Regions from separate parts of the Nitrogeniibacter aestuarii genome, predicted to be linked through region 3. Evidence: predicted binding sites of a transcription regulator. Region 3 holds the regulator's gene; each other region holds the start of a gene.
The links. The regulator HrcA, encoded in region 3, represses chaperone genes, less so after heat shock. The targets are predictions, from matches to a motif close to TNTTAGCACTCNNNGNCNNNGAGTGCTAANA.

Region 1 (4,287 bases), 1.3 Mb from region 3:
TTTTCCAGACAGTAGCCCAAGCCACGCACGGTCACGATGCGCACACCACTGGACTCGAGTTTCTTGCGCAGGCGATGCACGTACACCTCGATGGCATTGTTCGAGACTTCTTCGCCCCACCCGCACAGATGGTCCACCAACTGATCCTTGCTGACCAGCCGCCCTGCACGCAAGATGAAGATCTCCAGCAGCCCGATTTCGCGGGCCGAGAATTCGACCACCTGCCCACCGATCTTGACCACACGGTCCGCCTGATCGTAGCTCAGCTGTCCAAGTTCGATACAGCGCGGCTGGCCCGTGCCACGCCGGGTCAGCGCCCGAACACGCGCTTCCAGTTCGGGTAAGGCGAAGGGTTTGGTCAGGTAATCATCAGCCCCGGCATCCAGACCGCGCACACGATCGTCGACACCGTCCTGCGCCGTCAGGATGAGGACCGGCATGGCCGATTTTCGGCCCCTGAGACGTTTGAGCACCTCGATCCCGGGCAGTTTCGGCAAGCCCAGATCGAGAATCACCAAATCATAGATCTGACTCGCCAGCGCGGCGTCAGCCTCGGTCCCGGTGGCCACATGATCCATGGCATATCCGGCGCGCTTCAACGCTCGCACGAGGCCGTCGGCAATGACGGGATCATCCTCGGCTAGCAATATCCGCATATTCTGATGTCTGTAAGTTTTGCGTAAGCGGGCATCGTTATTTTCTCCCTCGCTGTTCTCCTTTTCTCGGTCTGCGGGAGTTCTGTCCGGTTTCCGGCACAGTCTCCAGGGAGCACCCAGCACCTGCATCGGGCTGCTCCCTGCCGATTTTTTTCCGACGATTATCCCATGCTTCGCGCCTTGCCGGGTCGCATTCGCGCGCCCTTGCCAAGGTGACAGGCATAAAAAAAGCCCCGCTTGACGCGGGGCTTTTTCGCTGGACGCTTGGGTCCGGGCAATTACATACCCATGCCCATGCCGCCCATGCCACCCATACCGCCCATACCGCCCATGTCGGGCATGCCCGGCTTGTCTTCCGGCAGCTCGCCGACCATGCAGTCGGTGGTGAGCATCAGGGAAGCCACGGAAGCAGCATTCTGCAGTGCGGTGCGGGTCACCTTGGTCGGGTCCAGAACACCCATCTCGACCAGATCACCGTACTCACCGGTACCGGCGTTGTAACCGAAGTTACCGTTACCTTCGGAGACCTTGTTGACCACCACGGACGGCTCGTCACCGGCGTTGGACACGATCTGACGCAGCGGCTCTTCCATCGCGCGCAGCACGATCTTCACACCGGCGTCCTGGTCGTGGTTGTCGCCCTTCAGACCTTCGAGGTTGGCACGAGCGCGCAGCAGCGCAACGCCACCACCGGCCACGATGCCTTCTTCGACGGCTGCGCGGGTTGCATGCAGCGCATCTTCCACACGGGCCTTCTTCTCTTTCATCTCGACTTCGGTCGCGGCGCCAACCTTGATGACGGCCACGCCGCCCGCCAGCTTGGCCACACGTTCCTGCAGCTTCTCGCGGTCGTAGTCGGAGGTGGCTTCCTCGATCTGGACACGGATCTGCTTGACGCGACCTTCGATGTCGCTGGTGTTACCGGCACCGTCGATGATGATGGTGTTTTCCTTGCCGATCTCGATGCGCTTGGCCTGGCCCAGATCTTCCAGGGAGGCCTTCTCGAGGGACAGACCCACTTCTTCGGAGATCACGGTACCGCCGGTCAGGATGGCGATGTCTTCGAGCATGGCCTTGCGACGGTCGCCAAAACCCGGGGCCTTGACGGCGCAGGTCTTCAGGATGCCGCGCATGTTGTTCACCACCAGGGTCGCCAGGGCTTCGCCCTCGACGTCTTCAGCGATGATCAGCAGCGGACGGCTGGACTTGGCCACTTGCTCGAGCACCGGCAGCAGATCTCGGATGTTGGAGACTTTCTTGTCGAACAGCAGGATGAACGGATCGTCCAGTTCAGCAACCTGCTTTTCCGGGTTGTTGATGAAGTACGGAGACAGGTAACCGCGGTCGAACTGCATGCCTTCCACGACGTCCAGCTCGTTCTGCAGGCTCTTGCCGTCTTCAACGGTGATCACGCCTTCCTTGCCGACTTTTTCCATGGCATTGGCAATGATTTCGCCGATGTCGGTGTCGGAGTTGGCGGAGATGGAACCGACCTGAGCGATTTCCTTGGTGGTGGAGCACGGCTTGGACAGGTCCTTGAGCTGCTCGATGGTGGCGGCAACCGCCTTGTCGATACCGCGCTTCAGGTCCATCGGGTTCATGCCGGCGGCCACGAACTTCATGCCTTCGCGAACGATGGCCTGGGCCAGCACGGTGGCCGTGGTGGTGCCGTCACCGGCGATGTCGGAGGTCTTGGAAGCGACTTCCTTGACCATCTGGGCGCCCATGTTCTCGAACTTGTCTTTCAGTTCGATTTCCTTGGCGACGGACACACCGTCCTTGGTCACGGTCGGGGCGCCGAAGGAACGCTCGAGCACCACGTTGCGGCCTTTCGGGCCCAGGGTCACCTTGACGGCGTTGGCGAGGATGTTCACGCCCTCGACCATGCGGGCACGGGCGGAATCACCAAACTTGACTTCTTTTGCAGCCATTATTTCTTGCTCCTGAAATTCGTTTTAGTACGTTGAACGACTTTAGGCGGGAGGCAGATCAGCCCTCGACAACACCCATGATGTCTTCTTCGCGCATGACGAGCAGCTCTTCGCCATCGACCTTGACGCCCTGGCCGGCATACTTGCCGAACAGCACGCGGTCACCGGCCTTGACGGCCATCGGACGCACTTCACCGTTGTCCATGATCTTGCCGTTGCCGACAGCGATCACTTCGCCCTGATCAGGCTTCTCGCCGGCGGAATCCGGGATCACGATGCCACTGGCCGTGGTGCGCTCGGCTTCAACACGCTTGACGATCACGCGATCATGCAAAGGACGAATTTTCATCGAGTTCTCTCCTTGGAACAGGTTCGATTGCTCGCGGCCACATGGCCGCATATCAACTAAAAAATCGGGTCTTCGACTGGCGGCGCCAATCACTGTTAGCACTCACCGCCGACGAGTGCTAATAATAGGGACGGCCTTGGGCTATTTCAACCCGCGGAGGCGAAACTTTTTTTAAAAGAATGGAAATTCAATCAGTTCGGCAGCGAATTGATCCGGCCAACGAGCCTCAGCGCAGCAGCTCTCCGGGCGAATAGAGCAAGCCCCGCTCGGAAAGGCTTCGGCGCCGCTGTCGACACGCGTCACCCACACGGCCTTGCGGCGGCCCGCCCTCGTAGCCCCACACCCCATTGCTCATGTTGATCCAGTAGCGCCCATTGGGCACCCGCGCACAGGCGGCCTGGTCGAGCATGTCAATCTGCGCTGGGGTCATGCGCTGGCCATTGACCACCACCATGCGTTCAGCCGCCACGCCATGACCCGCAAGGCACAAGCCGAATGCAAATGCGATCAGGTGAATCGATGTGATCTTTGCCATGGATTCTCTCCTCGCTTGAGTCAATCCATGCTCTGCCGATCCCCCGGTTGTGGCAGTGATGTCGTTCACCCGTGCGCCGAGCGGCCGATAAGCGGATGAGCCAATCTTCTATAATGCGCACTCGAATCACCCAACAGAAGAACATCGTGCGCACCCCAGAACTTCTCGCTCCGGCCGGCTCCCTGGCCATGCTCAAGACCGCATTCGATTTCGGCGCGACCGCCGTCTATGCCGGTCAGCCCCGCTACTCGCTGCGCGTGCGCAACAACGACTTCGGTGATTTTCCGGTTCTGGCCGAGGGCATCGAACACGCCCACCGTCTTGGCCACCGCTTCTATCTGGTCTCCAACATCTACCCGCACGGGGCGAAACTGAAGACCTATATCGAAGACATGGCACCGGTCATCGAGCTCAAGCCCGATGCGCTGATCATGTCCGACCCGGGTCTGATTCTCATGGTGCGCGAGACCTGGCCTGACGTGGAAGTGCATCTGTCGGTGCAATCCAACACCGTCAATGCCGCTGCCGTGCGCTTCTGGCAGCAGGCCGGCGTGAAGCGGGTGATTCTCTCGCGCGAGCTGTCGCTCGACCAGATCGCCGAAATCCGACAGGCCTGCCCGGACATGGAACTCGAAGTGTTCGTGCACGGTGCGCTGTGCATCGCCTATTCCGGTCGCTGCCTGCTGTCGGGTTACTTCAATCACCGCGACGCCAACCAGGGCACCTGCACCAATGCCTGCCGCTGGGACTTCAAGGTCAACAAGGCTCAGGAAGATGCCACCGGTGACGTCTATCTGATCGAGGAGCCCGACGGCA
Region 2 (4,287 bases), 1.4 Mb from region 3:
TGAGCAGGATTGGCGGATCGTTGATGAACGCCCGTGCGATCGCCACGCCCTGCCGCTGCCCGCCCGAGAGCGACTCGCCCCGCTCGCCGACCAGCATGTCGAACCCTTTGGGGTGCGCATTGACGAACTCCGCGATGCCGCCGATCTGCGCCGCATGCAGCACGTCATTGTCATCGGCATCGCGAGAGTTGATGGTCAGGTTGTCGCGCAGGCTGCCATAGAACAGGGTGACATCCTGCGGCACGTAGCCGATGTGGCGCCGCAACTCGGCCGGATCGAGCTGACGCAGATCGATGCCATCGACCAGCACAGCACCCTCGGTCGGCCGGTAGAGGCCGAGCATGAGCTTTTCCATGGTGGTCTTGCCCGAGCCGATCCGGCCCAGAAAAGCCACCTTCTCACCCGGCTGAATCGCAAAGCTCACGTTGCGCAGGGACAGCATGTCCTGACCCGGATACTGAAAGCTCACATCCTTGAATTCGATTCGCCCCTCGAAACTCTGGCGACTCACGAAGTTGGAATCCTCGGGTCGCTCGACGGGGCGTGACAGAATCTCGTTGAGTGAGGTCAGTGCGGTCGATGCATTGTGATATTGCGTCAGCAATCCGGCGACCTGACCGACCGGCGCCAGTGCCCGCGACGACAGCATCGAGCAGGCGATCAACCCACCCATGGACAGTTCGCCCTCACCAATCAGATAAACCCCCAGCACGATGATGCCGATGCTCACGGTTTGCTGAATCCACAACGCGGTGTTCATGGTCGAGGACGAGAGCAGGCGCAGTTGCGAGCTCACCCGGGCCAGAAAACTGGCGCTCTGCTCCCACTTGCGCTGCATATGCCCCTCGCAACCGAGCGACTTGACCGCCTCCAGTCCCACCAGGCTCTCGACCAGGGTGGCATTGCGCAGCGCCCCGGCACGATAGGTGGTTTCCGAAAGATCATGCATCCGGCTCTGCACACTCATGGCGTAAATGAGCACCAGCAAGGCACCAACGACGATCGGAATGATCATCGGCCAGGCAATCCAGCCGATCACGATCAGAAAGATGATGGCGAACGGCACATCGATGAAGGCGCTGACGGTGGCCGAGGTGATGAAGTCGCGCACCGTCTCGAAAGAGCGCAGGTTGGCGGCAAACGAACCTGCGGACGGCGGACGTTGCTCCATCTGAATGCCGAGTACCCGTTCCATGATGTAAGCGGAGAGCTTCACGTCCACCCGGTTGCCGGCCAAATCGATGAAGTAACCCCGCATGGTGCGCAACACCACGTCGGCCACCATCACCAGTGACACCCCAATCGCAAGCATCCAAAGCGTCTCGACGGCGTTGTTCGGCACGACCCGATCGTAGACATTCATCGTGAACAGCGGCATCGCAATAGCGAAGACATTGATCAGCAAGGCCGCGAGCAAGACGTCACGATACAAGGCCCTGTTTTCGCGCACGGCGCCCCAGAACCAGTGACGTCGCTTGATCGACCCCACCGACGGGCTGCGCGCATCGAAGCGGAAGCGCGGACGCACGAAGATCGCCATCCCGATATAGCGCTCGGCCAGCGTCTGCGCCGGCACCATCACTTCGGCATCGTTGAGATCGGGAAAAATGACCCGGGCCTGACCGTCGTCGGCCCAGCCCAGCAGCACACAGGCCTGTTCATCGTCGAGCAGCAGCACGACCGGAAACAGGTCTTCATTGAGGCGGTCCAGCGGTCGCTTGGCCAGTCGGCTGGCCAGACCGGCGCGTCGGGCGGCGCGCTCGAACAGCGAAGGGGTCAGCCGGTGGTCTTCAAGCGGAAGGCCCGCCGTCGCCGCATCCCGCGTCAAGGTCGTGCTGTAGGCACGCGCCACCACCAACAGGCACTCGAGCAAGGCGTCCGGCCGATGCGGATCGCGCTCGGGGGCCGGATCGGCACTCGCGTCGACAGGCGTCACCTGGGCGTCCGGTTCGGATACTGCGCTCGCGTCTTCCGACATGGTGTCCTTCATGCTGGCATGCTTGTTCAGTGGGCGTCGCTCAACTCCTGTCAGTAACGACAAGGAGCGTCATAACTTGATGACGAAGGCCAATGATCGCATAGAGAACAAGCGCTTCGGGGGGCGTCAGCCCACTTGGCACGATGCTTTACGTGATGCACATCACGTTACATACCCGACGAAACAACTCAAGAATTCCGGAACCAATTCCGCTGTTAGCACTCTCATCCATCGAGTGCTAACATAGCAATGAACTAGAGGGAGGCATCCATCAATGACACAGCTCATGACCATGCCTGTTCCGACTTCCGTCGGCAGCATCGACCAGTACATTCAGTTCGCCAACCGGGTTCCGGTGTTGAGCGAGCAGGAAGAGCGCGATTACGCCACACGCTTTCATGATGAAGGCGACGTGGATGCGGCACGCGAATTGGTGATGTCGCACCTGCGTCTGGTCATCGCCATTGCCCGGGGCTACCTTGGCTACGGCCTGCCCCACGCGGACCTGATTCAGGAAGGCAACATCGGACTGATGAAGGCCGTGAAGCGATTCGATCCGCGCCGTGGCGTGCGTCTCGTGTCCTTCGCGATCCACTGGATCAAGGCCGAGATTCACGAGTACATCCTCAAGAACTGGCGTCTGGTGAAGGTCGCCACGACCAAAGCGCAGCGCAAGCTGTTCTTCAACCTGCGCAGCTTCAAGAAAGACAGCAACGCCCTGAGCCCGGACGACGTGGCCATTGTGGCGGAGCAGCTCGGGGTGAAACCCGAAGAGGTCGTCGAGATGGAAACCCGCCTCGGCGGTCAGGACATCCCGCTCGACGGCGGTCGCGATGAGGACGAAGAGCGCTTTGCCCCGATCGCCTATCTGGCTGATCCGGGTGCCGAACCGGTCGACGTGATCGAGCGCACCGAGCAGGCGATGCTTGCGACCGAAGGTTTGCGCAGCGCGCTTGAGAACCTCGACGAACGCAGCCGTCGCATCATCGAGGCGCGCTGGCTTGGCGAAGAAGGCAAGTCGGCCACCCTGCATGAACTCGCGGATGAATACGGGGTGTCTGCCGAGCGCATTCGCCAGATCGAAGCCAAGGCCATGAAGAAAATGCGCGGCGAGTTGGCTGCCGTGGTCTGAATAGACAGGCCGCGTTGAAAAGGCGACCCCTCGGGTCGCCTTTTTCATGGGTACCGCATCACCTCAGGCGCCAGCGACCAGCTGCTTGAGATCCGCGGCGATATCATCGACCGACGTGCCATGCTTGATATAGAGCCGCAACCTGCCGGCAGGGTCAAACACGTAGGTCCCTGCCGAGTGATCGACGGTGTAGTTGGGCCCGTCCGTGTCTCCGCCCTTGCGGTAAATGACCTTGAACTCCTTGGCCACTGCCGCCGTCTCCTCGGCTGTGCCGTACAGTCCGAGAAAGGTCGGATTGAACACCGGCACATAGTTCTTCAGCAGTTCGGGCGTATCCCGCTCCGGATCCACGGTCACGAACATCACCTGCACCTTGTCGGCATCCGGTCCCAACTGCTGCATGGCCGCCGCCATCGTACTCAAGTTGGTGGGGCACACGTCGGGGCACTGTGTGTACCCGAAGAAGATGGTCACCACCTTGCCTTTGAAATCGGCCAAGGTGCGGACCTGACCATTGTGGTCGGTGAGCTTGAAGTCACGCGCGTATTCGGCGCCGGTAATATCGGTGTTGCGGTAGCTGACCGTCGGGTCAGCAGGAGAACAGGCGGTCAGCGCGAACGCAGCCGCCACAATAAACGCACGAAGCATGGTTGCCCCATCAGAAACGCAGGTAATGATCCACCAGCAAGGCGGCAAACAGCAATGATAGATAAACAATGGAGAAGCGGAAGGTGCGCTGCGACAACGTGTCGCTGTAATCGACATACAGACGCCACGCGTAACGCAGGAACATACCCCCGAGCACCACGGCTGACACAAGATAGATCAGGCCACTCATCCGGGTGGCGAAAGGCAGCAGCGTGACGCCGAACAGGATGAACGTGTAGAGCAACACCGACAGGCGGGTGTATTTCGAGCCATGGGTGACAGGCAGCATCGGCAGCCCGGCGCGGGCGTAGTCAGCCGTGCGATACAAGGCCAGCGCCCAGAAGTGGGGCGGCGTCCACGCGAAGATGATCAGGAACAGCAACAGTGCATCCGCACTGACCTCGCCCGTCACCGCGGCCCAGCCCAGCACCGGCGGCATGGCGCCCGAGGCCCCGCCGATCACGATATTCTGCGGCGTGCGTGGCTTGAGAAAAATGGTGTAGATCACCGCGTAGCCCACGAAGGTAGC
Region 3 (4,287 bases):
GCACTCCATCGCGATTTCCTCAAGCGTTTCAAGGCAGTCGGACGAAAAGCCCGGACACATCACATCCACTGACCGGACGCCGTCACGTGCCATGGCTTCGAGTGTGGGCTGTGTGTAGGGTTGAAGCCACTCGGCCTTGCCGAAGCGGGACTGGAAGGTGACTTTCACGCGCTTGCCGTCGTCACCGAGTGCTTCCGACAGCAAGCGGGCTGTCTTGTGGCACTCGCAATGGTAAGGGTCGCCCTTGTCGAGGGTCTGACGCGGCACGCCGTGGAAACTGAGAATCAGGTGCTCGCCTTGCCCATTGCGCTGCCAATGACGCCGTACCGAGGCTGCGAGTGATTCGATATAGCCTGTTTGGTCATGGTAGCTGCGGATGTAGCGCATCTCGGGCAGGTTGCGCCAGGACAGCAGACTGCGCGCCACCTCGTCCATGACACTGCCGGTGGTGCTGCCGGCGTACTGAGGGTACAGCGGCACCACGAGAATGCGATCGCATCCAAGTGAGCGCATCTCATCGAGCGTTCGCCCGATGCTCGGTTCGCCGTAACGCATGGCCCAGCGCACGATCCAGTCCTTGTGGCCGGCTTCGCCCAGGTGGCCGGTGAGCAGCTTGGCCTGGCGTTCGGTGTGGACGCGCAGCGGTGAGCCTTCGTCCATCCAGATGGAGGCGTACTTTTCAGCCGACTTGGCCGGGCGGGTGTTGAGGATGATCAGATTCAGGATCGGCCACCAGATCAGCTTCGGGATCTCGACCACGCGAGTGTCCGAAAGAAACTGCTTGAGATACGGGCGCAAGGCCTTTGCCGTGGGCGCTTCAGGCGAGCCAAGGTTGACCAGCAGAACGCCGGTGCGTGGGGTCTGACCGTGGGTATGCGCTGGCTCGGGCCGGTAGCGGGCCATGGGTGTCTCCTGATTCTTGGGTGCCTGATGGACTCAGCCGCGCGAGGAAAGTGCCCCTGAGAGCAGGCGGGCGGTGATGTCCACGATGGGAATGATGCGCTCGTACGCCATACGCGTCGGCCCGATGACGCCCACCGAGCCGACAATCATGCCGTCCACCTCGTAGGGCGCGGTCACCACGCTGCACTCGTCCAGCGGCGCCAGGCCGGATTCCCCGCCGATGAAAATCTGCACGCCGTCTGCCCGGTTCGAGATGTCCAGCAGCTGCAGCAGGCTGGTTTTCTGATCGAACAGTTTGAACAGCTCGCGCAAGCGAACCATGTTCGACGACAGGTCTTCCACGTCCAGCAGATTGGTTTCACCCGAGAGCACGTATCGGGACGATGAGTCCTGAACCGCCTCGTTGCCGGCATCGACGGCGGCTGTCATGAGGTCCGACATGTCGCTGTGCAGTTGCTTGAGTTCGGTCTGGATGCGGGTGCGGATAGCCTCGAAGTCGAGCCCGGAGTAGTGCGCGTTGAGGTAGTTTGCGGCGGTGACCAGTTCGGAGGGCGAGTAGGGCTTCTTGGTCGCCAGGATGCGGTTCTGCACATCACCACTGGTGGTGACGATGATGAGCAGCACACGACCTTCCGACAGGGGCACGAATTCTATCTGCCGAATGCGCACCGCATCCTTGCGCGGCGCGACCACCACACCGGCGAACTGCGAGAGCTCCGAAAGCAGGTTGGATGCCGCGCCGATCAGCCGCTGCGGCTGGTCGGGCTGCAGTTGCCCCTCGAGTTCGTGAAGCAGATTGGCGTGCAAAGGCCTCACGCGGAGCAGTTGATCGACGAACAGGCGGTAACCGCGCGATGTAGGTACCCGACCGGCCGAGGTATGCGGGCTGGCAATGAATCCGAGTTCTTCCAGATCCGACATCACGTTTCGGACAGTGGCCGCCGACAGGTCGAGCCCTGAATGCTTCGACAGCGCGCGGGAGCCAACAGGCTGGCCGTCGGCAATGTAACGCTCGATCAGCGTTCTGAGCAGGATGCGCGAACGTTCATCGAGTTGGGTCAGGTCGGATTCTTTAGCCATTGGCTTTGGATTCTATGTAACTCTCGTCCGGCTGCATAGCGCGCATTGAAGCGGTCTGTGCAAGTTTTGTCGTCATCGAATGCGCGCATCAGATGTGGTTTAATTTGCGCCATATGCAAACACCCATCACGACGGTCGCGCTCATCGGCAAATACCAGAGCCCGGAGGTGACCCCCACCATTGCCAATGTCGCGCACATTCTGCGTGCCTACGGTCTGTCTGTCCGCATCGAGCAGGGAACGGCCAGTTCGACCGGGCTGGTGTCGGGCTACATCGTCAGCAGCTACGACGAGATCGGCGAAAATGCGGACCTGGCAGTCGTGGTCGGCGGTGATGGCACCATGCTCAATGCAGCACGTCGTCTCTCCAGTTATGGGGTCCCTTTGCTGGGAATCAATCAGGGGCGCCTGGGGTTTCTCACCGATGTCCCCAGTCACGATGCCGAAAAGGCGCTGCGCGCCGTGCTCGACGGCAAGGCGAAAGAAGAGACCCGCTTCATGCTCGACATCGACGTGATGCGCAAAGGGCAGCGAGTCTTCCACACCTGTGCCCTCAACGACGTGGTGGTCAACAAGGGCGATCTCGGGCGCATGATCGAGTTTGATGTGCGCATTGACGACGAGTTTGTCTATACCCAGCGCTCGGACGGCATGATCATCTCGACGCCGACTGGATCGACAGCGTACGCCCTGTCGGCCAACGGGCCGATTCTGCACCCCAATGTGGTCGGCATTGCGCTCGTGCCGCTGTGCCCGCACACGCTGACCGCACGTCCGGTGACGCTGCCTGATCACTGCACAATCGAAATCACTCTGCTCGCCCCCCACGACGCCAGCGTGCACTTCGACGGGCAGGAGCGTTTCGACGCGCGCGCGGGCGATTGCATTCGTGTGACCCGCGCCGAGCACAGCATCCGTCTGCTCCATCCGCCGGGCTACAGTTACTTTGCCATGCTGCGCGAGAAGCTCCATTGGAGCGCCTCTCCGCGCAATCCCTGATTCACTTCACTCCCGCGGACCATGCTGCGCCGACTCTCCATTCAAGATTTCGTCATCGTCGATACGCTCGAACTCGATTTTTCGGCAGGTTTCGGCGCGCTGACCGGCGAGACCGGCGCGGGTAAATCCATCCTGCTCGACGCGCTCGGCCTCGTGATGGGGGATCGTGCGGAGAGCGGCGTGGTACGTTCGGGGCAGAAGCGTGCCGACATTTCGGCCGAGTTCGATCTGCCGGATATCCCGGAACTTCGATCATGGCTCGATGAGCAGATGATCGATATCGACGATGACGTGCTGTTGCTCAGACGCGCCGTCGATGCATCAGGTCGGTCAAAGGCCTGGATCAACGGTGCAGCGGCGACGCTGTCCCAGTTGCGTGAAGTGGGCGAGTGGCTGGCCGACATCCATGGACAGCATGCGCACCACGCGCTGTTGCGTGGTGACGCGCAGCGCGCGCTGATTGATCGGTATGCGGGCCTCGAGTCGCTTGCCGCGGATGTGTCCGACGCCTGGCGTGTCTGGCAAGGGGTTCTCAAAGCGCTGCAGCAGGCAGCGGCCGACGCCGAAGGCCTGCAGCGGGAACGGGAGTTGCTGGGTTGGCAGGTGAAAGAGCTCGATGAGCTGGTCTTCACGGCTTCGGAATGGGAAACCCTCAATCAGGACCACGCCCGTCTGAGTCACGCGGCCGGTTTGATCGAAGGTGCCTCGATGGCGATTGATGCACTCGAAGAGGGGGAAGCCCCCGTGGTGTCGTCGCTCGAACGTCTGGCGGCGCGTCTTGCCGAACTCGCTCAGATCGACGGTGCTCTGAGTGAAGCTCAGGACATGCTCAACAACGCGGCCATTCAGGCCGACGAAGCCCTGCATGCCCTGCGCAGTTATCGAGATCGGGTCGATGTCGATCCAGCGCAGCTGGCCGAGCTGGAAGCGCGCCTGGGTGCGGTCACCGATGTGGCGCGCAAGCACCACGTGCCGCCCGAAGAACTCGAGGCGCTGCACCAGCGTCTGTCGTCCCAGCTCGATGCGCTGAGCGAAGCAGGGGATCCGGCCAAACTCGAAGCGCGGGCGGTCGAAGCCGAATCTGCTTATCGTTCGCTGGCCAAGGGGCTGAGCGAGGCACGCGCGCCCATCGCTGCGCAGTTGTCCGAGCAGGTGACGGCCGCCATGCAGACCCTGTCCATGAATGGCGGACGCTTTGAAGTCGCGCTGGTACCCGAGCCGGAAGGCAGCGCGCATGGCGACGAGCGGGTCGAGTTTCTGGTCGCGGCCAATCCGAGCCAGCCGCTCAAGCCGCTGGCCAAGACCG

Region 1: groES (co-chaperone GroES) is a predicted target of HrcA. The motif match lies at 3,030-3,060, and genes of this name have one in related genera.
Region 2: rpoH (RNA polymerase sigma factor RpoH) is a predicted target of HrcA. The motif match lies at 2,192-2,222, and genes of this name have one in related genera.

The regions. Positions count from the first base shown of each region.
Region 1 is NZ_CP071321.1:1,310,173-1,314,459, reverse strand. Features, by position in the region: gene J0W34_RS06045 (response regulator) at 1-656, opposite strand, end outside; gene groL (chaperonin GroEL) at 935-2,587, opposite strand; gene groES (co-chaperone GroES) at 2,646-2,936, opposite strand; gene J0W34_RS06030 (hypothetical protein) at 3,163-3,471, opposite strand; gene J0W34_RS06025 (peptidase U32 family protein) at 3,585-4,287, shown strand, end outside.
Region 2 is NZ_CP071321.1:1,279,591-1,283,877, reverse strand. Features, by position in the region: gene J0W34_RS05980 (type I secretion system permease/ATPase) at 1-1,990, opposite strand, end outside; gene rpoH (RNA polymerase sigma factor RpoH) at 2,253-3,110, shown strand; gene J0W34_RS05970 (SCO family protein) at 3,174-3,758, opposite strand; gene cyoE (heme o synthase) at 3,769-4,287, opposite strand, start outside.
Region 3 is NZ_CP071321.1:2,653,474-2,657,760, reverse strand. Features, by position in the region: gene hemH (ferrochelatase) at 1-903, opposite strand, end outside; gene hrcA (heat-inducible transcriptional repressor HrcA) at 937-1,965, opposite strand; gene J0W34_RS12230 (NAD kinase) at 2,097-2,981, shown strand; gene recN (DNA repair protein RecN) at 3,003-4,287, shown strand, end outside.